DNA from 3 places in the Bacillus paramobilis genome. Region 1 is predicted to be linked to each of the others. Evidence: riboswitches for the same ligand, from Rfam matches in the RefSeq annotation. Region 1 holds a riboswitch; each other region holds the start of a gene.
What was found. A riboswitch is a leader RNA that binds a small molecule or an ion and turns the genes downstream of it on or off. The one in region 1 is predicted to bind thiamine pyrophosphate.
Positions count from the first base shown of each region.

Region 2: another riboswitch for thiamine pyrophosphate. It lies ahead of thiC (phosphomethylpyrimidine synthase ThiC); the one in region 1 lies ahead of tenA (thiaminase II).
Region 3: another riboswitch for thiamine pyrophosphate. It lies ahead of AABL52_RS24900 (MTH1187 family thiamine-binding protein); the one in region 1 lies ahead of tenA (thiaminase II).

Region 1 covers NZ_CP151108.1:4,536,533-4,546,634, forward strand. The annotation lists gene thiG (thiazole synthase) at 1-446, opposite strand, end outside; gene thiS (sulfur carrier protein ThiS) at 449-652, opposite strand; gene thiO (glycine oxidase ThiO) at 668-1,777, opposite strand; gene tenI (thiazole tautomerase TenI) at 1,770-2,390, opposite strand; gene AABL52_RS23300 (ABC transporter substrate-binding protein) at 2,401-3,402, opposite strand; gene AABL52_RS23305 (ABC transporter permease) at 3,399-4,151, opposite strand; gene AABL52_RS23310 (ABC transporter ATP-binding protein) at 4,151-4,900, opposite strand; gene tenA (thiaminase II) at 4,869-5,564, opposite strand; TPP riboswitch at 5,647-5,750, opposite strand; TPP riboswitch at 5,811-5,922, opposite strand; gene AABL52_RS23320 (SH3 domain-containing protein) at 6,192-7,352, shown strand; gene AABL52_RS23325 (hypothetical protein) at 7,358-7,696, shown strand; gene AABL52_RS23330 (DUF3965 domain-containing protein) at 7,938-9,089, opposite strand; gene AABL52_RS23335 (CBS domain-containing protein) at 9,385-9,804, opposite strand; tRNA gene AABL52_RS23340 (tRNA-Glu) at 9,935-10,006, opposite strand; tRNA gene AABL52_RS23345 (tRNA-Asn) at 10,008-10,082, opposite strand; tRNA gene AABL52_RS23350 (tRNA-Ile) at 10,091-10,102, opposite strand, start outside.
Region 2 covers NZ_CP151108.1:302,910-313,011, forward strand. The annotation lists gene AABL52_RS01420 (LTA synthase family protein) at 1-672, opposite strand, end outside; gene AABL52_RS01425 (YkvA family protein) at 1,218-1,583, shown strand; gene AABL52_RS01430 (metal-binding protein) at 1,634-2,125, shown strand; gene AABL52_RS01435 (DUF4870 domain-containing protein) at 2,243-2,560, opposite strand; gene lldP (L-lactate permease) at 2,844-4,505, shown strand; TPP riboswitch at 4,577-4,692, shown strand; gene thiC (phosphomethylpyrimidine synthase ThiC) at 4,806-6,566, shown strand; gene AABL52_RS01450 (arsenic transporter) at 6,668-8,026, opposite strand; gene AABL52_RS01455 (cytochrome d ubiquinol oxidase subunit II) at 8,417-9,442, opposite strand; gene cydA (cytochrome ubiquinol oxidase subunit I) at 9,435-10,102, opposite strand, start outside.
Region 3 covers NZ_CP151108.1:4,853,345-4,863,446, reverse strand. The annotation lists gene AABL52_RS24905 (methyl-accepting chemotaxis protein) at 1-629, shown strand, start outside; TPP riboswitch at 691-792, shown strand; gene AABL52_RS24900 (MTH1187 family thiamine-binding protein) at 893-1,213, shown strand; gene AABL52_RS24895 (ABC transporter permease) at 1,185-1,958, shown strand; gene AABL52_RS24890 (ABC transporter substrate-binding protein) at 1,955-2,953, shown strand; gene AABL52_RS24885 (ABC transporter ATP-binding protein) at 2,950-3,699, shown strand; gene AABL52_RS24880 (hypothetical protein) at 3,767-4,507, shown strand; partial or broken gene AABL52_RS24875 (RNA-guided endonuclease TnpB family protein) at 4,773-6,128, opposite strand; gene AABL52_RS24870 (ABC-F family ATP-binding cassette domain-containing protein) at 6,788-8,332, shown strand; gene AABL52_RS24865 (glycosyl hydrolase family 18 protein) at 8,781-10,102, opposite strand, start outside.

The DNA.
Region 1 (10,102 bases):
ATTGCATGCACACCTAGTTCTTGTAATTTACGTGCTAATACAACATCATCAGATGTATACGGAAGAACGATAAATCCTTCTTCTAGTAGCATTTCAGATGCCTTTAACGTTTCTACTGGATCAGGTAATAACGTTCTATCATCACCAATAACTTCTACTTTGATCATGTCGCAAAGCCCCGAAGCTTTTGCTAATTTTGCAATACGAACCGCTTCTTCAGCATTTTTTGCTCCAGCTGTATTCGGTAATAACTTATATTTTTTCACATCAAGTTTCTCTAATAAATTAGGCTGCTTTGCATCAAATATATCCATACGACGTACTGCGAACGTTAAAACCTCCGCCTCAGATACATCAATTGCCTTTTGCTGCACATCAAAATCAGGGAATTTTCCTGTTCCTAATAAAAGTCTAGAATGAAATGAAAATGGTCCAATGTTTAACATAATCAACCGCCTCCTACGAAAGTTACAATCTCAATTTGGTCTCCATCAAAAACAGATGTATCTGTATGATCGTCTTTTTGTAAAATATCTTTATTACGCTCTACTACAACAATTCTGTTTTCTAACTCTAAATGTGTAAGTAGCTCAGCTACTGTTTTTACACTCTCTGGCACTTCAATTTGATTACCATTAATTTTTAAATTCAAACTTCCATCCCCTTTCTAAACTGTCTTAGAAAGCAATGAATCTAGCAAGTGATTCTCCTGCTTTCCTTCTATTAAATCCGCCATATACTGACCAGAAACAGGACTTAATAAAATACCGTTTCGATAATGCCCAGTACAAGCATATAAACCTTTTATCTCTTCATGCTCTCCCATATAAGGAGCTTCGTGATTCGATTGTGGTCTTAACCCTGCCCATGTGCTTTCCCACTCTGCTTCTTTTAAAGCTGGTAATATTGTATACGCGCGCTCTAATATAGAAGTAATACTTTCCGGTTGCACAGTTTTATGAAACGTATGAGGCTTCATCGTTGCTCCAATTACGTAACGTCCGCCGCGCTTTGGTGCAATGTAAAATCTTTCTTGGAAAATAGGCGCCTTTAAAAGTTGGTTTCTACTTCTTACCGCTACTACTTCTCCTTTAACTGGATATGTACCCCATTCGTGGTGAAAATGACGCAGTAACTTCGTGCTCCATGAACCACCCGCAATAACAACTTTTTCACATGTGATACTACCTTCGCTCGTCACAATCCCGTTCACTTTATTATTTTCAATACGAATATCAAACACTTCTGTCTGTTCATATATATCAGCACCCGAAAATGATGCAGAATGTGCGAATGCTTTCGTAAGCTCCGGTGCAATAACATGACCATCTTTCGGATAATATACAGCCCCTATAATTGACTCAGAAAGAAATGGTTCTTTCTCTCGTAAACGACCTCCCGTTAGAAAGTAAGAATCTTCACCCGTTTTCTGCTGCCAATCCATAATGTGAAGAATTCTTTCCTTCTCCTCTTCATTTTGAGCAATGCGATAAATGCCTTTCTCTTCATACCCAATATCGATGCCTGTTTTTTCACGTAAAACTTCTGCAAGTTGTGGAAATATAGCACGGCTTTCTCTTGCAAGTTCAAATAGTGGGTCATATGCATCCCATTCTGCCTGAACCCCAAGTAAGCCAGCGGCTGCTTTCGAGGCTTCAGATGCAATTCTTTGCTTCTCTATAATCGCTACTTTATGTCCTCTTTCTGCTAGAAAATGTGCAACTGCACTACCAATTACACCACCGCCAATTATCGCTACATCATACTTCTTACACATGTTTTTCCGCCCACTTTCTTATTGATTCCTTATAAGATTTCGCTTTGCTATACGGGTTACTACTGCTTATAATTCCAGACATAACAGCAATACCACTGACGCCGTTAGTAAGAACATCCCTGGTGTTTTCCGTGGTGATTCCTCCAATTGCTGTAATTGGTATGGATAAACACTTTGCAATGTCTGAAACCTCTTCAAGCCCTCTCGCTGGCACACCTTTTTTACAATCTGTCGGAAATACATGACCATAGACGAGTGAATCCGCTCCATTCTTAAATGCATCGATCGCCTCTTCTAAAGAATGCACAGAATAACCGACATGCAAATAAGAAAACTTTTCTTTCACTGACCTTACATTTGCGCTTCGATATCCTAGCTGTACGCGCGGAATGTTTAATAAAATAGCAATATCAATTCGATCATTTATCACTATTTTTGATGCCGGAAAGCCTTTCTTCAAAAGGCCTTCCACACCTTCATACAATTCCTTCGTACTTTTCTCACGCTCACGAATATGCAAATAATCAATCTCACTTTCAATTTGCATCGCTACATTCACTAACTCTTCGAATGACATGTGACCATTTGAGATTACATGAAGCTCATTTTTCATATTCATTCGCCTACTTTAAAATGTTTTCGAATAATTCATCGGCCGGAACGATTTTTTTCGTCATTCCTTTATCCTTCAGCCATTTATTTTGTTTCTCCCATGATTCTTTTGAATCTGATAAGAATGGCTCATCTTTCGTTTCCATCTTCTCTAATAAAATTTTCATACTTTCTTTTTCAACTTCTGGTACAAGTGGGAAGTTTTCTTTTTCTTGGTGGTTTAATAAAATATTTAATGCTTCATCTGGATTTTTCTTCATGAAATCATAGCCCTTTTTCGTACCACGTAAGAAAGCTTGCAACGCTTCTTTATCTTTTTTCAACGTTTTATCACCTGTTACAAATACAAGCTCATGATAATTTGGTACACCATAATCAGCTGGATTAAAGTATGCTGGTTCATGACCTTCATGACGCATAACAGGTACTTCATGATTAATGTATGCCCCTGTTACCGCATCCACTTTTTTCGTAATTAGTGCCGGTACTAAGTCAAAGCCAACATCGACTACTTTCACTGTATCTGGATTACCACCAGCTTCTTTTACCATCGTTTTTAAATACATCTCACTTAAAGGTGTTCCAGAATATCCAACTGTTTTCCCCTCTAAATCTTTCGGCGATTGAATGCCTGCTGACTTCAGCGATACAACATGATTTAATGGTGAACGTACGACAGCTCCAATTGATTTCACTGGAATTTGTTCATTTGCTTTTGCCATGACAACATCAGGCTGATAATATAAGCCCACTGTTACTTTTCCTGCAGCTGCTAAAGTTAATGGGTCAGTCGGATTGGAAGGGAATTTAATATTCACCTTTACTCCTTCTTCTTTAAAGTAGCCTTTTTCAATTGCCGCATAAATAAAGCTATGTACCGCATTTGGGTACCAATCAAGCATGACCGTTATTTCTTTTTCTTTTTTACTCTTATCTGATGCTGAATTATTAGAACATCCAGCGATCATTGCAACTAATAATGTCAACACAAAGATGCGTTTTAAAAATTTCATGAATGCTTCCTCCAACTAATGAATTTCTTTTCTAATACCGAAATAAGTATGACGAAGAAAATAGCTAATAATGATAACAATACAATCGGTGCAAATACACCCGCTCCGTCTAACTGCGTCATCATTCTTTTACTGAAATACCCTAGCCCAGCTTGTGCACCGAGCCATTCACCAATTGCTGCCCCAATTACACTAAGCGGAACTGCAATTTTTAAAGCTGAGAAAAAATAAGGAAGAGCAGACGGCAACTTTAATTTAAGAAAAACATCTTTTTTCGTTGCCCCGTACGTAACTAAGAGCTCCTCCCATTCTTTTTTCGTACTGCGTAGTCCATCGTACGTATTGACCGCAATTGGGAAAAACGTAATTAATACCGTAACAACAACCTTACTCCAAATCGTATATCCAAACCATAAAACGAAAAGCGGAGCAAGCGCTGTAATCGGAATCGTTTGTGAAGCAACTAATAATGGATAAAATGCTCTCTCCATCCAATTACTCGCATTCATTAACATCGCTAGCCCTACCCCAAGTACGATAGAAATAGCCACCCCTATTAAAACGACGTATAATGTTGCCGGCAAATGAACCGTGAATAATATATCTTTTAGTTTCCATATCTTCATTACAATTGCAGACGGTGACGGTAAAATGTACATTTCATCTACGATTCTTGCGCCTACTTCCCAAAAGGCAAGTAAAATACTAGAAAGTGTAAGGGCAGGCAATAGCTCCTTCAACCCGTTCATCATACGAGCACCTGCCTTTGTAACATACTAAGAAGCTCATCTTTAAGCGCTAACACTTCCGGCTTATATAAATCTTTTCTTGTTCGATTACGATCAAGTGGTACAACCCTCTCGGTTAAAGTAGTTATCGGTTGCTGCTCTACTACTAAAATTCGATTAGAAAGAAACAACGCTTCTTCCACATCATGAGTGATAAATAAAATTGTTTTTTCCCACTCTTTCCATTGTTCAAACAGCCATTCTTGCAAAGATGCCTTCGTTAAAGCGTCCAACGCGCTAAACGGTTCATCTAACAACAATATCTCCCCGCCTGTTAATAAAGTTCGAATGAAAGATACGCGTTGCCTCATACCACCAGATAAATCTTTCGGATATTTTGTCTCATACCCTTGCAACCCAAATTTATATAGCAGCTCCTTTGCCTTTATTTGTGCTTCTTTCTTCTGTACACCTTGGCACTCTAGCGGCAGAGCTGCATTCTCAATAATCGTTCTCCACGGCAGAAGCATATCTTTTTGGGGCATATACCCTACAGGATGGCTCTTTGTTTCTGTCAGCTCTATTTGTCCAGTACTTGCCTCTTCTAAACCTGTAATAAGGCGAAATAAAGTACTTTTCCCGCATCCACTCGGTCCGATAATACTTACAAACTCTTTATCTTGTATAGAAGCATTTAATTCATTGATGATTGGTTTCTCATCATAATGAAAAGAAACATTATGAAACTGTAGTATGTTCTTGCTCCTCAAATCCCCACATCTCCTTACGATAGGACATATCCCAGAATAAATATTCAAATCGGCTGGAATATAGGAAAATCTCCTCTAATCGATCTAGCTCTTTTTCAGACTTTCCAACTGCCATTTCATTCAATAAATCTATTAACCAAATACAAAGGTTACCGTATTCTGCAGAACTATATCCTTGAATCCACTCACCAAAGAACTCATGATCTCTTGCTCCAGGAATATCATTTAAACGCTTTCCAATTTCCCAGTAGCTCCACATACATGGAAGAAGTGCTGCTATTAATTCCGCAAGTGTACCATTTTGAGATACAGACATCATGTAATTTGTATAAGCTAAATTTTTAGCAGATGGCTTTGCAGACTCTATCTCCTCTATAGAAATTCCAAGTCTTTTTGCATACTGTTTATGGATCGTCATTTCTCCATTTAATATGCCATCAATTTGTTCAGCAAATTTCCCCATTACTTGTGGATTTGTTGCCTTTACAACACCAATCGCATATAGCTTTGCATAATCTAACAAATATAAGTAATCTTGAATAATGTAATACTGAAACTTATCTTTTTCTAACGTGCCATCCCCCATACCTACTACAAACGGATGATTATGACTCATCTCCCAAACTGGTTGTACAGTTTCTAATAATCTATCGCAAAATTTCATTTCCCTATCCCCTTCCGGTATGTGTATATAAATAAAAAACCACTTCTAAATAAGAAGTGGTTACAGCAAATAAAATTATAATTTATTCGTTGCTCCACTTCCCTTCGCTAGTATTACCTAGATCAGGTGTTATAAGGGTTAAGGATTATTCCTCTCTCAGCACAACAAGCACCCCTAGTGGTTTCAATATGAAATTTTCAAATAAAAAAGCCCCGTTTCTATACGCAAAGAAACGGGGACTCATTATTAGTGTCCGAATTGCTTCCCTACGCTAGCATAATCTAGATCAGGTAATGAAAAGGATCAAAGGCTTATGGCCTACTCTCAGCTGGCAACACCAGCTCTCCTAGCAAACTATGAAATTAACACTGTCAGTATAACATCGTAATAAGACATCATCAACTGTTTTAATTTTCTCAATTGTCAACAAAATAATGAAACTATATAATACTTATATTCTATGTTAGAAATTATTATCCTAATGAATTGGATAATAAGGAATCATTATCCTCAAAAAATTTATTTTTATATTGATTTCATATTACATTTATGTGAATACACCCACTATATTATATCTTTATACTATAATAAAATTACAACTATACAACTAGAGGAGGTCTCTATTATATGAATATGAAAGCTACCGCTTTAACAGCAACTACTGTCGCAATTACCTCTTTACTTCCTTCTATGGGAGAAACAAATGTACAAACAGCCAACGCTGAACAATTATCTAATGTGAAAACTGGATATGTCAAAGTCGATCAAGTAGCCTTACATACAAAAGATAACGCAAATAGCTCTTCAATTGATACAATTCGCTTTAATACGAAAGTGAACATACTTGAAACAACTAATGGCTGGTATAAAGTATCTGTTAATAATAAAGTAGGTTACGTACAAAAAGATGCTATTCTACTAAAAAACAAACTTCAATCTAATAATCAATACATCGTTAATGCCAATGCATTAAACGTTCGTTCTGAACCTAATTTAGAATCTTCAATTTTAGATGTATTACCAAATGGGAAATTCGTTACCATTCAAGAAGAACAAGGTGAGTGGTATAAAATTTTACATAATGGCAGAACAGGTTACGTACAAAAAGCATTCGTATCTAATGGTTCACAGTCTTTAGTAAAAGGCATCACAGTTCAAAATAATACGAAATACACAGTTGCAACACCTAAACTTAATGTACGTAGCAACGCTAGTACAAGTAGTGCACTACTTGGTTCATTACAAAATGGTACACAAATACAAGTAGTGGAAACTGTGGGAACTTGGTATAAAATTCGTTTTGGCACAGGATACGGATACGTGGCAAAACATTATGTGATGCAAAATCAAACACAATCACAAGCTCAAACAGCTCAATCTACTTCCATTCCAGCTGTTTTCAAATTTCCTACTCAAGGAAGAATTAGCTCAACCTTTGATATACGCTGGGAACAAATGCATTATGGTATAGATATTGCAGCTCAAGGTAATGTCTCTATCCAGGCAGCGGCTGCAGGTAAAGTAGTGAAATCATATTATTCAGCTAGCTATGGCAATGTTGTGTTCGTCGCCCATCAAATAAACGGGAAATTATATACAACAGTCTATGCACACATGAAAGATCGCACTGTGCAAGCTGGTGATCAAGTACAAGCTGGACAATTAGTAGGTCATATGGGAAACACAGGTCATTCATACGGGCAACATCTTCATTTTGAGTTACACAATGGAGAATGGAATTTTGAAAAAACAAATGCAGTAAACCCACTGCCATATTTAGTTAGGTAAATTGTATGCCACGTAATATCAATATACCTCTCTTAATTGAATACTTAGCCTTTTTAGGCTTAATCTGTTGTTTAATCATTTATAATACAAACACTGTATTTTTATCTATTATCATTGCTTTTGTTGCTTTAGAAATTATGATGGAATCTTTTCAAGTACAACTAAAACAAAAAATTGCCCATATTTATAATGCCATCTTTCTATTAAGTGCCCTAATAACAAATATTATTAGTAATGGTTTTTATTTATCTACCGTATATCCTGTATTCTTTATGGCTGTTTTATTATTCATAGCCAGGTACATTCATGTTCCTAAAAACAAGAAACACGAACAAGAAGCTTAGAAAGAGGAGACACTGTGTACCGATCTTTCAAAGATAATCCGCTAAAATATATATTAAATTTATATAAAAAAACAAATACTTTTTTTGGTATACAAGGAAGTAATACTGCACAATTTCTCCTTTATGGAATGTTATTGCTCATTTTAATTGCGTTCTCCTTGTTTTACTAATAAAAAAAGGATCTCAAATAAATTTGAGATCCTTTTTAATTTATATAAATTTTTTATATAGAAAATGCTCTTTATCCGCAAGCATATTTTTCATAAATAAAGCTAAGATTATATTTTTTCTCTAAGCTCATTCTTTGTTCATCATCACACCAATAGAACAGAATGTCATGAATCGTTGCATAACGCTTATTTTTAAGAAATAGTTTAAAGAATGATGGTAAACAATCATGTAATTGTATAAATATATAATTGCGTAATATTTCTTCTTTATATTCAATGCCCTTACAAATATACAGTAATTCTTCACAATAATATGCATGTTGTGGAACTTGAATCATTTCGAAAAATGGCACATATGATAATAACTTCCCGATAAAATGATCATATCGATCCATTATTCCTATCGTCATATGCTCCATCATTTCTTTCATTACATATAAATAATCATCTACATGAGTAGTTTTCAATGGATCTAATCGATCTGAAATTTGAGAAAGTACAGCTCTTTGACAAGCTAACACCGCTTGACTAGGTCCATAATATGATAGGAAGTCTGTACACTTACGATATTTTCGTAATAAGTCATGTGTGTATAAGTCATACACAAACGTATTACAATACATCGCTAGACTCATCATATCACTATTTAATTGCTCTTTTGATAGTAATTTAGCTCTCTTACACATATAAAAGAATGTAAATTCCAATACTTCTTTATGAGATAATAGATGCTTACAATCCGTAATACATTTCTCATTAAATTTAACTCTATCCCAAATTTCTACATCCCCATCAGTCAATTCACCAATACGATATTTAATAATTAAATAGTTTAAAGCAACCGCCTGCGTCAAAAGATCCCACGTTTCATATTCCAATGAAGTGTGAACAAACTCAGCTAGTCCTTGAGTTATCATAAAAGTATTTGCTTCTTCATACCAACCAATCTCTTGGCATAAGCGAAGAATACGTACTAGAGTTGGAATTTCATCTTTATGAAACTGCGGTAAATTCTTTACTTTATTCATTCCATATACGATAAATGCCGCTAAATTTTCTTCTTTATAAAATTCTTTTTCTTTCCACACTAATATAGTTCGTTCTTTCCCTTCACCTTTTGGATGACAAGGTACAAGCAAAGATAATAATTCAGCGAAATTATCTGGTTCTATATATGTATCTGTAACCAAATTCCAATTTGGATCGCGCTGTACAGCCCTCATATAATTCCCCTTCCCTTTTGTCTACATAGGAAATATTAATCCATTATTACATCATTAACGATGAATATTGTTATATTCGAAATCTTTCATAATACTTATATCTATCAGTATATCATTTTTTCTCTTATTTAAAATTAGGAATGACAAATTTAAAAAAACTGTCGAAATTACTAACTGTATACTTATATTATATAATGTCTCAGATACATCATGCTAACATATTAGTTTAATCCATATACTAGAATAATGCATCTGATTTTGATACGTAACTTATCCCACTAATAAAAGTCTCTCTTCATTCCGTATGCTCCGAAATTTCACTTAAAGCAAATCCAGCTTGATCATCTGCCGATTCTCTTATAGCTAAATCACCTAGTGCTAGCATCCCAACAAGTTGACCACCCTCAACTACTGGTAATCGTCTAATTTGATACTGTGCCATTAACTCTGTAGCTTTTTCAATAGAATCATCTGGAGAAACTGAAACAATGTTTGTTGTCATTACATTTGTAATTTTATTAGATCCAGGATGTTTCTCAGCAATCCCACGAATAACTAAATCTCGGTCCGTAACAAGCCCAACAACTTGCTCATTTTCAACAACTGGAATCAATCCAATCGATTCTTCTTTCATCTTTACAGCAGCCTCATATACATTGTCTAGCGGTGTACAATGTACAACATGAGTACTCATAACGTCTCTCACTCGTGTCATTTTTGTCTCCTCCTTTTTATACATACCATAGCTTTTCCTAAATCCCTTTATTTATTTCAGGAAAATCAGTTGATAACAGAGGATTCTACAAAATAAAAAAGAGTCAGCAATATGCTGACTCTTTTTTTTATGACCCGTACGGGATTCGAACCCGTGTTACCGCCGTGAAAGGGCGGTGTCTTAACCACTTGACCAACGGGCCATGGCTCCGCAGGTAGGACTCGAACCTACGACCGATCGGTTAACAGCCGATAGCTCTACCACTGAGCTACTGCGGAATAATATATGGTGGGCCTAA
Region 2 (10,102 bases), 1.1 Mb from region 1:
CTGTAACTTACTACCGTCAGCAAAAGCTTTTTGTGAACTTGATTTTGCTTGTAAGCCAAGATCATACACTTGGTGTACATATAAACCTAAGTTTTTAACAAGCATAACGCGGTCGAATGAACGTGTTAATAGTTCAGGACGCTCAGCTTCTGCAAGTCCTAAGTTTGCGAAGAAAATAGCAACTGTTGACACGAAGTATAGGGAACGCATTGGGCGTGCTACACGTTCTGTCGGTGCAAAATTCTTCATCTTCTTCAATAAAATGAAGAATACAATAATATCAGCAAATGCAAGGATAATTTTGTAGTTAAACAATTCTTTCACACTAGAACCTAAACTTCCAAAGTTAGATGTTTGTCCTAGTACTGGTAAAGTAACGAAGTCATTGTAGAATCCGTAGAACATTACGTTACCAACAAGAATGATTGTTAAGACAAAATTAATTCCAAGTGCTATATAGTTACGTTTTTTCCCTTTTGCAAATAATGCAAGGCCAACAAGCAGTAATGATGCTGCTAATGGGCTAAGGAATAAAATGAATTCTTGCATGAAAGATTCAAGTTTTAAATCAAAGCTTGTGCGTGTAATAATATATGTCTTCAACCATACGGCTAAAGCTACGAATACAGTGAAACGCACATTTTGAAATTGTGATTTCAAGGTTTCTTTCATTCATTTCCACCCTTTCTCTATCAGGCTTGGTCGATTTTGGAGCGAAAAATGCTAAAATAAAAAATACATAGTTTTCTTGGCCATAATTAGAGGTTCTATATTCACCCATATACGACTATAACTATGCATACCCTTTTGGTTTCTTGTGCTGCTCATAAGCATAACGTCATTTCTGTATTATACAACAAAATTCATTTCTGAGAAACACTATAACATTTTACATTTTTTGTATGATATTTGTCACTACCAGAGAAAACTTTAACATTCGTTTATATGTCCGTCAACTAGAAAATATAACAAAGGTAGAGCAGAATGTTCAGTGAAAGTGAAAATTTTCTTGTTGAGAAATAAGAAATGACAATGGGTGAGTGGTTATCTAGAAACCTATTATATGAAGGGAAGTATGTAAAAATTAACGAACACTTGTTCTTTTTTAGTTTGTTTGTTACAATGAAAGTTCATTGATAGATTATGTGTAATTTTGATGAACTTTTACTGATAACATATTGTAGCTTATTTCTTTAAAAAAATAGGGAGGCTTTTACATGGAACAAAAATTTTCAGTTGAAGCGTTTTGGAAGAAAGCAAAACATGTTGCAAAGCAAGCAGGGCAGTCGGTCATTTATGCAAGTTTATTATTGTTTTACGTTTTGCAAAGACCTGATGTTCCAAAGCGAGTGAAAATTATTGTGATTGGAGCACTTGCTTATTTTATTGCACCAATTGATGCCATCCCAGATTTCATTGCTGGAGTTGGTTATACAGATGATTTAGGGGCGTTAATGGCTGCGCTATTACAAGCGTCGTTATACGTCAATGAAGAGGTGAAAGATAAGGCACGAGTAAAGTTGGCAGAATGGTTTGGTTCGGATATAGACACATCCTTTATCGATCAGAAATTAGATCAATAGGTGAGAACTGTCATATGGTGACAGGGCGAACGTAAGCGAGGAAGTGCTTTATGCCATCAGGAAGAACGCATACGAAAATAAACTTAATATCCCTTCCGGTTGTTTTGTTTATGCTCTTTTCGTATGGATTAACAAACTTGGATTTTTTATTAACTTTTGCAATTGGCTTTTTAGTAGGTACTTCATTTTTAACGCCGGATTTAGATACATATAGTAATGCGTATAATAAATGGGGGTTCTTACGTATATTTTGGTATCCGTATAAGAAGGTCATGCCGCATCGCTCCTTCTTTACACATACAATTATACTTGGTGATGTGATTCGTATTGCATACATGTTAATTGTATTTTCTCCGTTTTTATTCCTATTAAATATAATCGCGCTTGACGGGAATTTGATAGAAATTACGAAGAAACATGAGGTTGAAATTGTAACGTTCGTAATGGGAATTGTTGTGGCAAGCACGCTTCACATTATAGCGGATAAAGTGAATACGCGCCGCAAAAAAATGATGAGAAAAAAGAAGAAACGCAGAAGATAAAAAAACCGTCCCAAAAGGTATTTTGGGACGGTTTTTTCTTATTAATAAGTCGGTTATCGACGAAATTTCATTTATCATCATGCGATAGTGTCTTTTTAATCAAACGTTTGTTTAACCTTAAGCTTTCAGCACTTTAATACCTTTTACGATGTTCCAAATGAAGTAGTATAAGCTAATAATGCCGCAAATACATAAGACAATCATTGCTCCAATGCCAAGTGTTACGTCTGGTTGATCCGATCCGATGCCCATAATTCCTAGAATAATAAATCCAATAAATGACGCGATGCTTGGAATGATGTGTGTCCATAGAGCGCGTTTTGCATGTGGTTTTGTTTCAGAATCTCCCACAATCCACACAATGATAGGGAATAAGATAGGGGCAAATAATACACTAAAGTATGATAAAGCTGCTAATATTTTGTTTCCGTTCATATATATCACCTCATAAATAATATCCGTTGTTATACCTTTATTATGCAGGAAATGTAGTGAGCTTCCTATCGATGAACATTACAAGAACGTGACGTTTTTGTAAGATTTCCACACTAAATAATAAAATTTTCAAAAAACTCTTTTGTAATATAAATGGTTGTGATAGAATTAATGAAAACGTTTTCTTAAACGTTTTTTATTTTAGACTTAAAGGTATGATGACCTGATAGTCTATTGATGAGGTTATTCTATTTAAAAGGGGATTCTTTAGGGGGAGAGAACAATGAACACATGGACACAAGTTTATGATCCGTTCGGAAACATTTGGATTTCGGCAGCGGTCGCACTTATTCCGATTATCTTTTTTTTCTTAGCTTTAGCAGTTTTTCGCATGAAGGGGTATGTAGCAGGATTTATTACAGTTGTACTTACAATTTTAGTGGCGTTATTCGCTTATAAGATGCCGTTCACGATGACGATGGCAGCGACCGGATATGGTTTCTTATACGGACTATGGCCGATTGCTTGGATTATCATTATGTCGGTATTTTTATATAAAATATCTGTAAAAACAGGTCAATTCGATGTCATTCGTGCATCTGTATTATCCATTACAAATGACCATCGTTTACTCGTTATTTTAATCGGTTTTTCATTTGGAGCATTTCTGGAAGGGGCAGCAGGATTTGGTGCACCAGTAGCGATTACGGCAGCACTTCTTGCAGGTCTTGGATTAAATCCTTTATATGCAGCGGGTCTTTGTTTAATCGCAAATACGGCACCAGTAGCGTTCGGAGCGATGGGAATTCCGATTACAGTTGCTGGACAAGTAACTGGTATTGATCCACATAAAATTGGACAAATGGCTGGACATCAATTACCGTTTCTATCATTATTTGTTCCGTTCTTTATCGTATTTTTAATGGATGGATTTAAAGGAGTAAGACAAACATGGCCAGCTCTATTTGTAGCGGGTAGCTCATTTGCAATTACGCAGTTCATTACAGCGACGTTCTTAGGACCAGAACTTCCGGATATTACGTCAGCACTTGTAAGTTTAGTGAGTTTATCGCTATTCTTAAAAGTTTGGCAGCCGAAAGAAATCTATCAGTCTAAAGAAGCAAATAGTGAAGTAGCTGCGGCAACGACGGCAACATCTATGCCGAAACTAACGGTAGGAAAAGTCGTAAAAGCATGGTCTCCATTCATTATTTTAACTGTAATGGTAGTCATTTGGAGCCAAAGTTTCTTTAAAGCGTTATTTGCTCCAGGTGGCGCATTGGAAAGCCTTGTGTTTAAGTTTGAAGTTCCAGGCTTACACAATCTAGTAATGAAAGCAGAGCCAATTGTAAATAAACCGACGCCTTATGAAGCAATTTTGAAATTAGATATTTTATCAGCGACGGGAACAGCAATTTTAATTGCTTGTATCATTTCTATCTTTATTTTGAAAATGAGTGCAAAAGATGCAGTAGTAACATTTAAAGAAACGCTAAATGAGCTTAAGATGCCAATTCTATCTATCGGATTCGTATTAGGATTCGCATTTATCGCAAACTATTCTGGTTTATCTTCTACACTAGCGTTAGCGCTTGCTGGAACTGGCGGACTATTCCCGTTCTTCTCACCATTCTTAGGCTGGATCGGTGTGTTTTTAACAGGATCCGATACGTCAGCCAATGCACTGTTCTCGAATTTACAAGCGATTACAGCACAGCAAGTCGGTGTATCAGAAGTACTTCTCGTTGCAGCAAATACAACGGGCGGTGTAACAGGAAAAATGATTTCTCCGCAATCGATTGCAATTGCTTGTGCGGCAGTTGGACTTGCTGGAAAGGAATCAGATTTATTCCGCTTTACAGTGAAGCATAGTTTATTCTTCGTAATTATTGTTGGTATTATGACGTATGTACAGGCATATTATTTGACTTGGATGATTCCATAAACAACAAAAGAAATAACCTTTGCATTTTTCAGATTATCGTGTATGATGGGAAAGTATTGAAAATTAAATCAGTGATAAACTAGGGGTGCCTAACGTATGCGTAGGCTGAGAGAGAAGCGTGTGAACTTCTTAACCCTTTGGACCTGATCTGGCTCGTACCAGCGTAGGGAAGTTAACGGCTTTACATAATGATGTCTTTATGAGCCAGGTCCTTATTTTTTTATGGACCTGGCTCTTTTTATTTTGGCATACGCTGGCCATATCTCGTCCTTGTCACGTACAGGGGGGGCAACAAAGGTTATGAAACAGTCTGTTTCAGCTGAGCAAATTGAATTGAAATCGAGTTTACCAGGAAGTAAGAAAGTGTATGTGGATGGACCACGCGCGGGTATGAAAGTGCCGATGCGCGAGATTGAACAAAGTGAAACGAACGGCATTCCGAATCCGCCAATTCGTGTATACGATACGAGCGGTCCTTATACAGATCCTGCGTATAAGGTGGAGCTGGAAAAGGGGTTGCAGGCGCCGCGCCACTCTTGGATTATAGAGCGCGGAGATGTAGAAGCATACGAAGGGCGCGAAGTGAAACCAGAGGATGACGGTGTGAAAGTGGCTTCGAAACATACACCTGTTTTTCCGCAAATGGATCGCCAGCCGCTTAGAGCGAAGCAAGGGGCAAACGTTACGCAAATGCATTATGCGCGCAATGGGATCATTACGTCTGAGATGGAATATGTTGCGATTCGTGAAGGAGTAGAGCCTGAGTTTGTTCGTAAGGAAATCGCGGAAGGCCGTGCCATTTTACCAGCGAATATTAACCATCCGGAAGTAGAGCCAATGATTATCGGACGTAATTTCCACGTGAAGGTTAATGCAAATATTGGAAACTCTGCTGTATCTTCTTCTATCGCAGAAGAAGTAGAGAAGATGACGTGGGCAACACGCTGGGGTGCAGATACGATTATGGATTTATCTACAGGTAAAAATATTCATACGACGCGTGAGTGGATTATTCGTAACGCGCCTGTACCAGTTGGAACTGTACCGATCTATCAAGCGCTGGAAAAAGTAAACGGAATTGCAGAAGATTTAACGTGGGAAGTGTATCGTGATACGTTAATTGAGCAAGCGGAGCAAGGTGTTGATTACTTTACGATTCACGCTGGTGTATTACTTCGTTACATTCCGATTACAGCAAAGCGTACGACAGGTATCGTTTCACGTGGTGGTTCAATTATGGCACAGTGGTGTTTATTCCATCATAAAGAAAACTTCTTATACACTCATTTTGAAGAAATTTGTGAAATTATGAAGCAGTACGACGTTTCGTTCTCTCTTGGAGATGGATTACGTCCAGGTTCGATTGCAGATGCAAATGACGAAGCACAATTCTCTGAGCTTGAAACACTTGGTGAATTAACGAAGATTGCTTGGAAACATGATGTGCAAGTGATGATTGAAGGACCTGGGCATGTGCCGATGCACTTAATTAAAGAGAATATGGAGAAAGAACTTGATATTTGTCAGGGCGCGCCGTTCTATACTCTTGGGCCGCTAACGACCGATATTGCACCAGGTTATGACCATATTACCTCAGCAATTGGAGCAGCGATGATTGGCTGGTTTGGAACGGCGATGCTTTGTTATGTAACGCCGAAAGAACATTTAGGTTTACCGAATAAAGATGATGTTCGTGAGGGAGTTATTACGTACAAAATCGCTGCGCATGCGGCTGATCTTGCGAAAGGGCACAAAACGGCTCATCAGCGTGATGATGCACTTTCAAAAGCTCGCTTTGAATTCCGTTGGCGCGATCAATTTTATTTATCTTTAGATCCTGAACGTGCGATGGAATATCACGATGAAACATTACCAGCAGAAGGCGCGAAAACAGCTCATTTCTGCTCCATGTGTGGACCGAAGTTTTGTAGTATGAGAATTTCACATGATATTCGTGAATACGCAAAAGAAAATGATTTAGAAACGACAGAAGCAATTGAAAAAGGGATGAAAGAGAAAGCGAAAGAATTTAAAGACACTGGTAGTCATTTATACCAATAATACGTTACACCTCTTTACTTGATTGATCACACTGTAGTACCTAACTTAAATATAGAAGAAGCCCGCTTTGCTAAGACGGTAGCAAAGCGGGCTTCTGTCGTTTATAGCGTGAAGAAGAGGTGTACCCAGTAGTATAAGAGGAATAATGTGACGACTGTTGTGAGAGGAATAACGATAAGGGATACACTTAAATAGTCTTTCCATTTTACTTTAATTTTGTTTTGTTTCAGGATATACATCCAAATGAGGGAAGCTAGCGTACCGATTGGTAATAATAGTGAACCGATGTCACTACCAATAATGTTTGCGAGATAGATAGTTTTTAATGTGACTGGGTCTAGTCCCATTTCTGTTAATGTGATTGTACCAATCATAAGTGCAGGATGGTTATTGAAGACGTTAGAGAGGAGGGAGACGAGTCCGCCCATTGCAAAGCTGGCATAGAGTAGATGTTGACTTACAATTGGTTCAAGCCAATTTACAAGCGCCGCTGTTAACCCTGCGTTATGAAGCCCGTAAATAATGACGTACATAGAGAAAGCGAAAATTAAAATGTGCCACGGTGTCTTTTTCAAAATGTCGACAGGGTTCGTTCGTAAGTAGTACCATCTCCAGATGAGAAGAACGAGTGAACCGAGTACGGCAACAATTTCAATTGGGATGGATAAGAAGGATGCAACGAATAGAAGACAGCGCATAAGGAAGACGAAGCCTAATACTTTTAGCATGAATCTTGTCCGTTTTTGTTTCGTATCAACCGAATTTTTTCCTTTTAATGGATGGAAGTTTTTCGTGAAGAATATTTCTTCGATATCGTATGAAGAAACAGGTAATTTTTTTGGTAGTTTTTTCTTTAACACTGTATACATAAGCCATGACATAAACAATAGTCCTAATGTTGCAGGTACAAACATCATAGCAGTATGCATATAAAGAGTCATATTCACGATATTTAATGCGATTAAGTTTACGATATTACTTACACCAATTGGTGCACTAGATGCAGTAGCGATTAAAGCACCGCTTAATAAATAAGGGATTTGTTGATGCGGTTTTAATTTAAGGTTTCTCAGTAGTAAAATTAGGATTGGTGTTGTAATTAAAATACTACCGTCGTTATTGAATAAAAGAGTCATAAGAAAACATAATAATTGAATATACCAGTATAAACGGCGACCGGAGCCTTTTGCTAAATTCGCAAGTTTTGCTGCGGACCAGTGGAAGAAGCCGAAGCTTTCTAATATAACCGCCATAACGATGGTCGCTAATATTGTTATGGAGGCACCGCCAATTTTACTAATAATGTCCATGACGTCGGGTCTTGATACGAGTCCAGTAATCAAGATAATGCCAGCGCCAATTGCTGCCGGCCACGCCTCATTTAAACCACGGGGTCGCCAAAAGATAACAACCATCGTTAAGAAGAATACAATAATAGTAATCCATATTTCAATGCTCATATTTTGCCTACCTTTCTATTTTCCCTTGAACAAATGTAGCTTGTCTCAAGTTTGTATTGATAGTATATTCAGCAAAAAATAAGAAGAACTAGACGTATAATGGATTAAAGCGAATATGTGTTTTTCAAGCTAAAGGACAAGTGTCACTAATAGAGAAATAACTATTGTGAGAGGGGTCTATAAATTATTGGGGCGATAAGATAGTAAATGAAATTTATATGGGTGATTATGGAGATATATCGGCGCAACGTAAAATATATCAGCGATTCTTGAAATATATCGGCGCAACGCAAAATATATCAGCGATTTTTAAAATATATCGATTTATCGACAAAACATGACAAAAGGAGCCCATCCCAAAATGCCTTTTGGAACAGACTCCCCACTATATTATTTTTCCTTCAAAAAAGTTCGATCCTTCAAGAATAAATTCCAGAAGAAAATAAATCCTGGTAGTAAAATTGCGATTCCAATTGCGTATAGAATAAGCAATGCATAGAATGTTTCTGTCGTTGTAAAGCTTGTAAATACAGTTACATCAGGATAAATAATATAAGGTAAATGCGCGACACCGTAAGCGTAACTTGCAAATGCATATTGAGCGACGACTGCTAAAACAGCAATACGAGGGTATCCTAGTGTGCCATACTTCTTGTTTGTCCACCAAAGAGAAGAGTACCCGATAACGAATAAAACGATAGAAACTGTAAACCATGGGAATTGCTTTATGAGTCCTTGCATAAGCCAGTGTGTTTCCGGATCCATTACAACGAGAGCGATAATCGCCGTAACGAGTGTTGCAGGACCAAGGATGATGGCGTTTCTTCTGTAAATTCTATACGAATCTTCTGAACCTTGCTCTCTCGCAAAATCAGCAAGAAAGAGAGAGGAGAGAAATAGTTCCGAAGTTAGTCCGAAGAGCATATAGCAGTAGATAACCGGGCTAGAAAGAAGTTTTCCATAAAGAAGTACTTCTTTTCCTTCAGACATTGTAATATAAGCCCCCTCTGTAACGGGTAAAACAGTAATTAATAAGGCTGGAATTAAGAGCCCGGTAATACCTGAAATCACCCGAAGGAGGAATTGATATTTCGGCAGAGAGTAGGCAAATACCATGAATGTACTACGAATTGCAATGAGTATTAAAATTAACATAACTGGCACGAACATCACTGTCGCAAGGGTGAAAGCAGCTTTCGGAAAGAAACCGAGAAAAGCGACAACGACAAAGACGAGAAATGTATTTGTTACTTCCCAGGTTGGTGATAAGTATCGATTGGCAAGCTTGGCAGCGAGAGTGGGATGTTTTGCGTATACCATGCCCCAAAAACCTGCTCCAAAATCGATGGACCCTAATATACTGTATACGAAAATAAGAGCCCATAAGATGATGATTGCAATACTTTCCTCATGCACGAGAATCGCCTCCTTCGTGATGTAAATCATTTGTAAGCGGATGTTTCTTAAAGAATGTCCGTAGTACAAAAACTGTTAAAATACCGAGTCCAATATATAAAATGATGAATAGAATAAATAAAGGGCCGACAAAATCAGCGCGTGTAGAAGCATCGACTGTCCGTTGCATACCATAAATGGTCCAAGGTTGACGACCACTACAGCTGAAAATCCACCCGAATTCAATACCGAGCATCATAATTGGTCCACATGCGGCAGCTCCCCAAAGAAGCCACTTCGGTAATTCTGTTCCTTTTTTTCGGTAAACAAAGTACCAATATAAGAGGGCGATTGCCGCAACTGCAAAAGTAAAGGCAGCGGTGCCGACCATTAAGTTGAATAGTGTATGTGTATAAAATGGTGGCCATGTTTCTTGTGGGAATTCCTTGAGTCCTTTTACGACCGTGCTAGGGTCGAGTCCCACTAGTAGGCTAAGCATGTTCGGAATTTCTAGTGCATAGTTTAGCTCAAGTGTGTTAGGATCTACAACTCCACCAATTGATAACGGTGCATGTGATGTCGTTTCAAATAAAGCTTCGGCAGATGCAAGTTTTTCAGGGGAGTGCTTATGTAAGGCAATCGCTGATTCGTGTCCCGAAAGCCACATCGTAGCACCTGTAA
Region 3 (10,102 bases), 320 kb from region 1:
TGAACATAATACAAAATGCAGTACAAGATTTATCTTCTATTATTTATTCTTTGGAAACAAGATCAAAAGAAATTAGTGATATTGTAACAGTAATTACCGGTATTTCAAATCAAACGAATTCGCTAGCTCTAAATGCTTTTATTAAATCTTCACGTGTTGAGGAAACTGGTGAGGAATTTGTCGTTGTTGCGGATGAAGTGCGTAAATTAGCAGAGCAGACCGAAGCATCAGCAAAAGATATAGCAAAATTAATAGGGGAAACACGAGCTGGTACGGAAGAAGCTGTTGTTTCAATGAAAAATGCTTTAAAAGAAGTAGAATCGGGCATGAAACTTGTTGAAAGTAGTAGTGCTTTCTTTGGTGGGATTTCAAAATCAGCACAATCTGTTACAAATCAGGTTAGAGTTGTTTCTGCCAATTCAAGTGATATATTGCAAAATAGCCAAAATATTGTTCGGGTTGTAAATGAATTATCACTTATCGCCAATACGTATGCGAATAGTAGTAGTAATGTTGAAGAAATTATGAAAGAACAGGAAATGTCTGTACAAGATATTGCGGAATTAGCTAGTTCTTTAAGCTGGCTTTCGCAGGAGTTACAAGAGTTAATAGGAGAATTCAAAAGTTAAATGAAATGATTATACGCGCTTTTGTTTGTTCAATAAAATAAATCATGCTACAATGAAAACGAATTAAGGACCGGGGAGCCAATTGGCTGAGAGGATGTAAACAAACATCGACCCTCAACCTGATCTGGATAATGCCAGCGTAGGGAGTTACTTAAAGTGATGTAGCATATGTTATTCTATAATAACTTGCATACAAGGCTTTCCTACGCAGTAGGAAAGCCTTTTCTTGTTTTAATATTTCATTTTATAAGGGGGATTTTACTATGTCACAACAAGTTACAATTTCATTTTCAGTAGTACCACAAGCGAAGAACAAAGATGTGTATTCTGTTGTTGATAAAGCAATTGAGGTTGTACAACAATCGGGAGTTCGTTATGAAGTAGGGGCAATGGAAACAACGCTGGAAGGAGAATTAGATGTACTTCTTGATGTCATTAAACGTGCGCAACAAGCTTGTGTGGATGCTGGAGCAGAGGAAGTGATTACTTCTATTAAAATCCATTATCGTCCAAGCACTGGTGTAACGATAGATGAAAAGGTTTGGAAGTACCGTGATGAATATGCAAAACCAGAAGCAATCTAAAATAATTACAACTATTTGGCTTATCCTTCTCATTGCGATATGGGAAGGATCTGTTTCATTATTTAAAATTGAACCGTGGATTTTACCGAAGCCTTCTGCCATTGTTCAAGAATTAATTGGAATGAAAGATTTATTATTACCGAATACGATGCAAACGTTACAAGAGGTTCTAATCGGACTGTTTTTTGCGATTTTAATTGGGACAAGTATTGCAATTATTATGGATGTTATCCCTTTATTTCGTATTTTAATAAATCCGTTGCTTGTTATTTCGCAAACGATTCCAATCGTTGTACTTGCACCGTTATTTATTATTTGGTTTGGATATGGAATGCTACCGAAAGTAATGGTAGTAATACTCGTTTGTTTCTTCCCGATTGCGCTTAGCATTTTAGAAGGTTTTCAAACAGTAGATAAAAATATGTTGAAGTTGTTGCAAACGATGAAGGCAACGAAATGGCAAGTTTACCAGAAAGTAAAGTTTCCAGCAGTGCTTCCATACTTTTTCTCAGGGTTAAAAATTGCAGTTACATATAGCGTAATGGGAGCGATTATTGGGGAATGGCTCGGTGCCAGTGAAGGATTAGGAGTTATGCTTACGAGAGCTACGAAATCCTTTTTAACAGCCCGAGTATTTGGTGTGGCAGCAATTATTGTTATGGTGACATTATGTCTGTATTTTATCGTGGAGTTTATGGCAAGAATAACAGCACCATGGATATATAGAAAGGACGGCAGAAAATGAAAAAAGGTTTAAAAGTTATGTTGGCTGCCTTATTAGCAGTAAGTGTGGTTGGGTGTAATCCGGCGAAGAAAGAAGAAAGTGCAAGTAAAGATCAAAAAGTAAAAGTAGTATTAGATTGGTTTCCAAATACGAATCATACTGGCTTATATGTAGCGCAAGCGAAAGATTATTATAAAAAGCAAGGCTTAGATGTAGAAATTATTCAGCCTGGTGATAATGTGACAGCGGAGCAAATGATAGCTTCAGGAAAAGCTGACTTCGCAATAAGCGCACAAGAAAATGTAACGTTGGCTCGTGTAGAAGGTATTCCTGTTGTATCTGTCGGGGCGATTATTCAGCATAACACTTCAGCTTTTGCATCGCTTAAGAAAGATAACATGACTTCACCGAAAGATTTTGAAGGTAAACGTTACGGAGGCTGGGGAGGACCAGCAGAAGAAGCAACGTTAAAGACAATTATGGAGAAACATCAAGCTGATTTTAATAAAGTTGAAAAAATCATCTTAGGACAAACCGATTTCTTTAAATCAATCGGCCGTGATGCAGACTTTGAATGGATTTATTACGGATGGGATGGAATTGAAGCGAAGCGCCAAGGAAAAGAGTTAAATACGATTATGGTGAAAGACCTAGACCCAGCGCTTGATTTCTATAGTCCTGTTATTATTACGAGTGAAAAACATACGAAGCAAGATAAAGACTTTGTGAAAAAGTTTATGAGTGCAACGACAGAAGGGTATAATTTTACAATTAAAGAACCGAAAGAAGCTGCTGATATTTTAATTAAAGCTGTTCCAGATGTAAATAAAGACTTAGTACAAGAAAGTCAAAAGTGGTTAAGCACGAAGTATCAAGATGATGCAAAAGCATGGGGAGTACAGAAGGAAGAAGTTTGGACGAATTACATGAATTTCTTATATGATAACAAAGTTATTAAGAAGAAAATTGATGTGAAAGATGCCTTTACAAATGAGTTCCTTCCAAGTGAAAAATGAGTGGATTACAAATAAACGAGGTTGTAAAAGCTTTTGATGGAAAGAATGTATTAGCAAATATTAGTGCTTCTATACGAGAGGGAGAGTTCGTTTCTTTTGTAGGCCCAAGTGGTTGCGGGAAAAGCACATTATTAAATATGATTGCAAATGTTGAAAATCCAACAAGTGGGAATGTAACGTATAACGATAAGCAAATGCAAGAGCAAGATGTTGTAAGTTATATGCCGCAACAGGATTTATTACTGCCGTGGCGATCAGCTTTGCAAAATATAGTTCTTCCATTAGAAATCGAAGGGAAACCGAAAAAACAAAGGCTAACAGAGGGAATGAAAGCATTAAAGCAGTTTGAACTAGATGAATATGCAGATCATTATCCAGATGAATTGTCTGGTGGTATGCGTCAAAGAATTAGTTTTCTGCGCACTTATTTATGTGAAAAGCCAATTATGCTACTTGATGAGCCTTTTGGAAAATTAGATGCCTTTACAAAAATGGAAGTACATAGTTGGCTTTTAAACTCTTGGCACCAAGAGAAGCAAACAATCGTTATGGTCACACATGACTTGGATGAGGCAATCTTGCTTTCGGATCGCGTATTTATTTTATCTCAAAGACCAGCCTCAATAGTTGGTGAGGTACAAGTGAAATTACCTAGGCCGAGAACGATGGATATGTTAACATCACTTGAGTTAAAGAAGGATAAGGAAGAAATTCTGAGAGTATTAGCCCCGTATATGAAAAAATAGAAAAAGCCTTTTAACAGTTTTTGGTATAATTACTGTTAAGAGGCTTTTTTATATAGGGGGGAGAAAGATGAAATCTATAGAGCAAATAGTTGACTCGTTAACAGCTGATAATCTTGAAGAAGGAAAGTCCTTATTAAAAAATCATATTTTATTAATGAAGTATGGTATGGAACATCCTGAATTAAAAGAAGAAGAAATGACAGAAGTTTTAAAGTGGGTTCAAGGCCGGGATCAATTGAGAAAAGATGTTCCAGAATTACGTGATTTACATTTAGTTAAAAAGTTTCAAGCGCTATTAGATGAATTTATTCATTCTATAATTTCAAATGGTTATGTGGAAGATGCGGTAGAAATTCTAGAGAGCGTATTAAAAAGTATGGGAGCAGTCGCTCATATTGTAAAAATTATGTTTGTTGGCAAAAGGAAAGTTAATAGAAATTCTTTAGAAATGGTAGAAGAGTTAAAACGAGAGTGCTACAACTTAATGGAACAGCGTGCTGCTGTCGGGTTGCATGCTCAAATCTTTCACGTTTTAGGTTTTGTTCATTCCATTCAGTTTGATTTAGAAGAAAGGTCGCAGGAACATGGACGAACTGTAATAGGCCTTTTAACGGATTTTAAGACGAAGGAATTGAAATCTGTACAACAATTTCAAAACGAAGAACATATTCCAGAAGTGAAAAATATGGTTAGTAAAGAGTATGGGATAGAACTACAAAGAAGAATTTATATGTGGAAATCGTTAACGCTCATCTTTACAAGTCCATATGCATTAGAAAAGATGTGTCAACTACCCCCACTGAGATGAAACGTTTCAGTGGGGGCTTGAGTTCGAACGCTAGGTCTTTTCGTCTATCGATAGACAGTTTGACGCTCTAGCATTCATGCCACCTTACGGTAACACCCCAAGTAAGTTTTTGGTTGGTACTAGAAACGAGCAATCGTTTCCCCACTTGCACCACCCTTTCGAAAAAGAGCAGTTCTTCCTTATGGAAGAAGCCACCACTCAGATGAATCTGGCGTGTACTACAAGCCCCGACAAGTCGAGTACACATGGATGGTTGACGCAACCACTAAGCTATGCGCGAAGCAACAGCCTTACGTTTTTGTACCTCTAATAGAATCGGCGTTTTCACTTTGAGATTGCCATCCAATTCTACAACTCTTGATTTTTCCAACGTATTCAGCGCACCATTAATATCAGCGTGAATACATTTCCCTGATTTACTTTTGTACAGACCACGAGTGATTCGTTTGCCACTAAAGCGATAATGGGTCCTATCATCCTTAGACCAAACTCGAACCGAATCTTTATCAAGAAAACTAGCTTTAGAAGTATAGCTTTCTTCTTGTTTGAAAAATCGTATACCTTCTTTTATACATTTATTCTCAATCGCTGCAATCAGTTTATGGAACGGGATTTGAACAAACTTTTGATTATTCTTTTTCCCTATATCAGATTTTTGTTTCCAACCAGCGTTATACCCTACGACAACCGTATCTATGCCAAATGCTTTCACTTTTTTAAACAACAGACCTACAGTTTGTGAAATGTAACCATTTATTTGTCGATCTCGTTTATGCCAAAGTGTAGCCATTTTGTTCGTTACAACTCGTTTAGAAAGTCCATTTTTAACATTTTTCAGTTGGAGGTTACGTATCATTTTGTTGAAGTACTGGTTTATGGATTTTAATTTTTTTCCATCAATTAAGAAAGTATCACCTGCATTTGTTGCGCAACTTACTAATCTATCTACACCTAAATCGCAACTCAAAGCGTTACTAGTAGTCGTGGATGGTTTCTTCATTTGAGAAACGTGCAGTTCATATGTGTAATGCACCTCAAAGAACCGACCTTTTTGCTTCGGTACAATCTCAATGTAGGAGATTTTTTTATTTTTTAAGTTTTTAGGCATACGTATTTTAATGGAACCGAATTTTTTTCTGAATGCAACACTCATCGGAATCATCCAATACCCGTTATCATCTACTTTTGGGACCTGATAGATTTCGATAATTCGTTTATCAGTGGAACGAGAATAATTCGGAAACCTAGGACGTCCTGTGAATGCTTTAGGTTTTTTCTTCCACTGTTCTAACGCTTTAAAAAAGCTCTTCACTTCTGTAAATAAGGCTCTACGAATCGCTTGGACAGAGTTTGATTGCATGCCCCAGTAATTCATATCGGCTTGCATAGCAGTGTCCACTTCTTTTACAGTAGCCATTTTATTATGATTCAAGTAACTTTGTTTCATCGTGTACAATCCAACATTCCGCAATGCTTTTGAACTATATGACATGCGCTGCAGTAAGCGGAATTCTTTTGCGGTAAGACAAGCTCGTCCGATATTCTATTTCTGCGTGAATCGTTGCATAGTTTCTCTTTTCTTTTGTTTACGTAATACTTTCACTGCTTTCTTTTTAGCCATTGTTTTCACCACCTTTCTTAGAAAGTTCATTACTTTTGACACATTCATATTGGGGCCTTCATCGCAATTCCTATTGGCTCAAGTAACAAAATGATTATGATTATCCAATTTCGTCGTCTTACGATCTATTCCCTGCTTATCTAAGGGCAGATTGTATCAAGGATAAATATTCGCCCAGGAACATCGTTATGAACGAAACAAAAGAGTTCAGCCTACCTTCTGACGGCAATTCATCTCCACCTGAATTGTTGGGTTTCACTCGTAACACAAATCAGATGGAGTCTTCTTGCCGAAAAGGATAAAGAAATTTACGTAGAAAATGAAAAAATGGAGAAGGAACAAAAGAAAAAATAGAGAATAGAATATAACAGAGTAGTTTATACTCTTAATATAACAAATGTTAAAGGAGTGAAAGGATAAAATGACTTTATCAACTGTTCTTCAAATGGTTTTAGCTTGATGCGGGAGAAGTCTGCCCATTTTTAACGATTAAGCTAAATTGAAGACAGCAGGTAAAGAACCTTAATCCTTTTTTACGATAATATGTAATGGGTAAGGTGTGTTCACCTTACCCATTTTTTATATATACAATTAAATAAGGCTTTATACTGTTGCTCTCTCTATTTAGCTTATGAACTATAAGTAGAGGAGAGAAAAAAATGAGTATATTAACAGTAGAAAATTTAAGTCATTCGTATGGTGAGAAAACCATTTTATATAATGCGTGTTTTCGACTATTAAAGGGCGAGCATGTTGGGTTAGTTGGGAAAAATGGAATTGGAAAATCAACATTGTTAAGGATTTTAACAGGAGAACTTATACATGATGACGGAAACATTGAATGGTTTCCACATGTGAAGATAGGTTTTTTACAGCAGCATATGGATTTACAAGAGGGAATAACAATTGAGGGATACTTACAAAGTGCATTTTCTAATTTGTATGCGATTGAGTGTGAAATGTTAAAAATTGCTGAAGAAATGAATGGAGCAGGAGAAATAGAAAAACTGTTAGTAAAGTATGGAGAATTACAAACTATATTGGAAAGTTCTAATTTCTATCAAATTCATACAGAAATTGAAGAAGTAGCAATCGGCTTAGGCTTACTTGAAATAGGCTTGAAAAAGGATGTTTCACAGTTAAGTGGAGGACAGCGAACAAAGTTATTACTTGGGAAGCTCCTTTTAGAAAAAGCTGATGTTTTATTGCTAGATGAGCCAACAAACTATTTAGATACAGCCCATATAGAATGGTTGCAATCGTATTTGAGACAGTATGAAAAAGCTTATGTGATCATTTCACATGACGAAGTATTTTTGAACAGTATTACGAATGTTATTTATCATCTAGAAGAACGGAAAGTGAAGCGGTACGTAGGAAGTTATGAAAAATTTGTGCAAAGTTATCAATTGCAAAGGAAACAATTACAATCGGCGCGTGCGAAACAACAAAAAGAAATTGCTCAGTTAGAAACATTTATTCAAAAAAATAAAATTCGAAAAGCGAAACAGGCCAAAAGTCGAGAGAAAGTATTGGAGAAAATGCAAAGGATCGAAAAGGTTAATCATGTACCTCGATCCCGTTTTGATTTCAATGTTTATGAGGAGCCAGTTAGTCGCGTATTACAGGCTGAAAAACTAAGGATAGGATATAGTTCTCCGTTATTTCCAGAATTGAATTTGCAAGTCAAAAAAGGGGAAAAGATAGCGATTGTTGGTCATAATGGAATTGGAAAAACGACAATGTTAAAAACGTTATTAGGTCAAATAAAGCCGCTAAGCGGTTCAATTTCTGTTGGAGAACGAGTAAATCCTGCTTATTTTGCGCAGGAAGAGTTTGCTTCAGAAACAACACCATTAGAAAAAGTTTGGGCAGAACGACCAGATATGACAAAGAAAGAAGTACGCCAAGCATTAGCAAAGTGTGGATTGAAAGAAGAACATGTATTAAAACCTATTCGTTTATTAAGCGGCGGGGAACAAACGAAAGTACGTTTATGTGAACTTATCGTAACAAAAAGCAATGTTTTAATTTTAGATGAACCGACTAATCATTTGGATATAGAAACAAAGAAGTCTTTGCAGGAAGCGTTACAACAATATACAGGAACGGTTTTACTGGTCTCACATGAGCCTTCTTTCTATGAAGCGTGGATCACAAAAGTATGGAATATAGAAGAATGGAACGCTGAACAATATGAATAAAGAAAAGGCATTAGCTTATATAAGCTAATGCCTTTTCTTTGTGATTAACATGATTTTCGAGAACTCTTACATGAGAATTGTATGAAGAAGCACTCTTATGGTGCGCTTATAAGCGTGCTTTTTCTTATGTTATGTTTATATTTAGATGCCTTTCCCTAATAGGCGACTATCTTTTCTTTATATATATAGATAGTTTAAAGTGGAATGAAAAATAATTCCTATATGTAAAGGATAATGTGATTAGTATAGGAAGACAATAGAACTTAAAGGAAATTCATGTAAAATTCAGATGAACTTCACATGAACTTCATATTATAAACTAAATATAATTATAATAGGTTATCTTAATGTAGATTTGCGATTTTTCATAAAATTAGAAGTTTGAATTTAGGTCAGAGCACTCAAACCTAAATTCAAACTTTAGTGAAGTAATTAATGGAGGTTACGTTTAGTTTTCGCTAATGGATGCATTTAAAAGTTCAGCAGGATTGCCTGTTCCTGCTCCTCCGATTGTAACAGACCCACCAGGAAGAATTTCACCATTCCATCCTGCATTCGTAATTACGTAATGATTATTTATTTTACTACTAATTTTAGAATCCCAAACTTGTGTTAAATTGCCGTTATAATCAAATTCTAATTTCCAGTTTTTAATAGGAGTCGTTCCGCTATTTTTAATTACAATCGAGAAGTTGTAACCGCTCCCCCAATTTGAAGTGACTGAAAAGGTAGCATTGCCATTTCCACCAGGAGGTGTTGTGCTAGCGTCATCTGTTTTTACAAGAATGGAAGTAGGCTGTGATTTATTCCCCGCAGCATCCTTTGCTAATATTGAAAACGTATATTCTGTATTAGGTTTTAAGTTTTTAATTGTAATACTATTTGTTGTTGTACTCCATTTTTCTTCTCCGGCAGTAATTTCATATTCAGTAACGCCTACGTTATCAGTAGATGCAGTCCAGTTTAATTGAACTGAGTTTGAATTTTTATTTGTAACAGCAATATTTTTTATGTTTGTTGGGGGCTCAGTATCTTTTTGAGCAATAGGTCCACCAAGTAATTCTTTTACTAACGTATCAAGTAATTTTGGTCCACTACAACTATATTTTGGACTTGTACGGCAATCCCCGCTTAGTTCCCAAAACATTGCGCCACTTAAACCCTTTGTCTTTATATAGTCTGTTTTATATTTCATAGATTCGTTGTCATCATAGCTAATAAACGTTCCTGTAGTCGTATTATATAAATAAGGTACTTTCGCTACATCGTTCCATCCGCGAACAAAACCATTTTTATTCACATAATTAGCTGCTAAATCACCGTAATCGTACACACCTGTGTCACCGGTAGAATAATCATCCCAAGTACCTTTAGAAGCTAGCTTTCCGTCACTACCTGGTTTACAAGGTTGGTATTGCCCATTATTTTCTTTTCCGCAACTTTTCCATCCACGTCCGTAAAAAGGTACACCTAATACGAGTTTATCCGCTGGAACCCCTTCATTTGTATAAATGTCTATCGCACCATCTACGTAAAATTTCGTATCCGCTGCTGGGTCATTTGGATCTTTGTATAGTGCTGCATTATGGTTAGAAGTAGCTTCCCATCCACCATGGAAATCATATGTCATAATATTAATCCAATCCAGTATTTGAGAGATCTTCTTTAGCTCTGTATGATCCGCATAACGTTGGCTTGCACCTGACGCGATTGTTAGTAAATATTGTTTTCCATCTTCTGCAGTAGCTTTCGTTAATGCATTTCGAACAT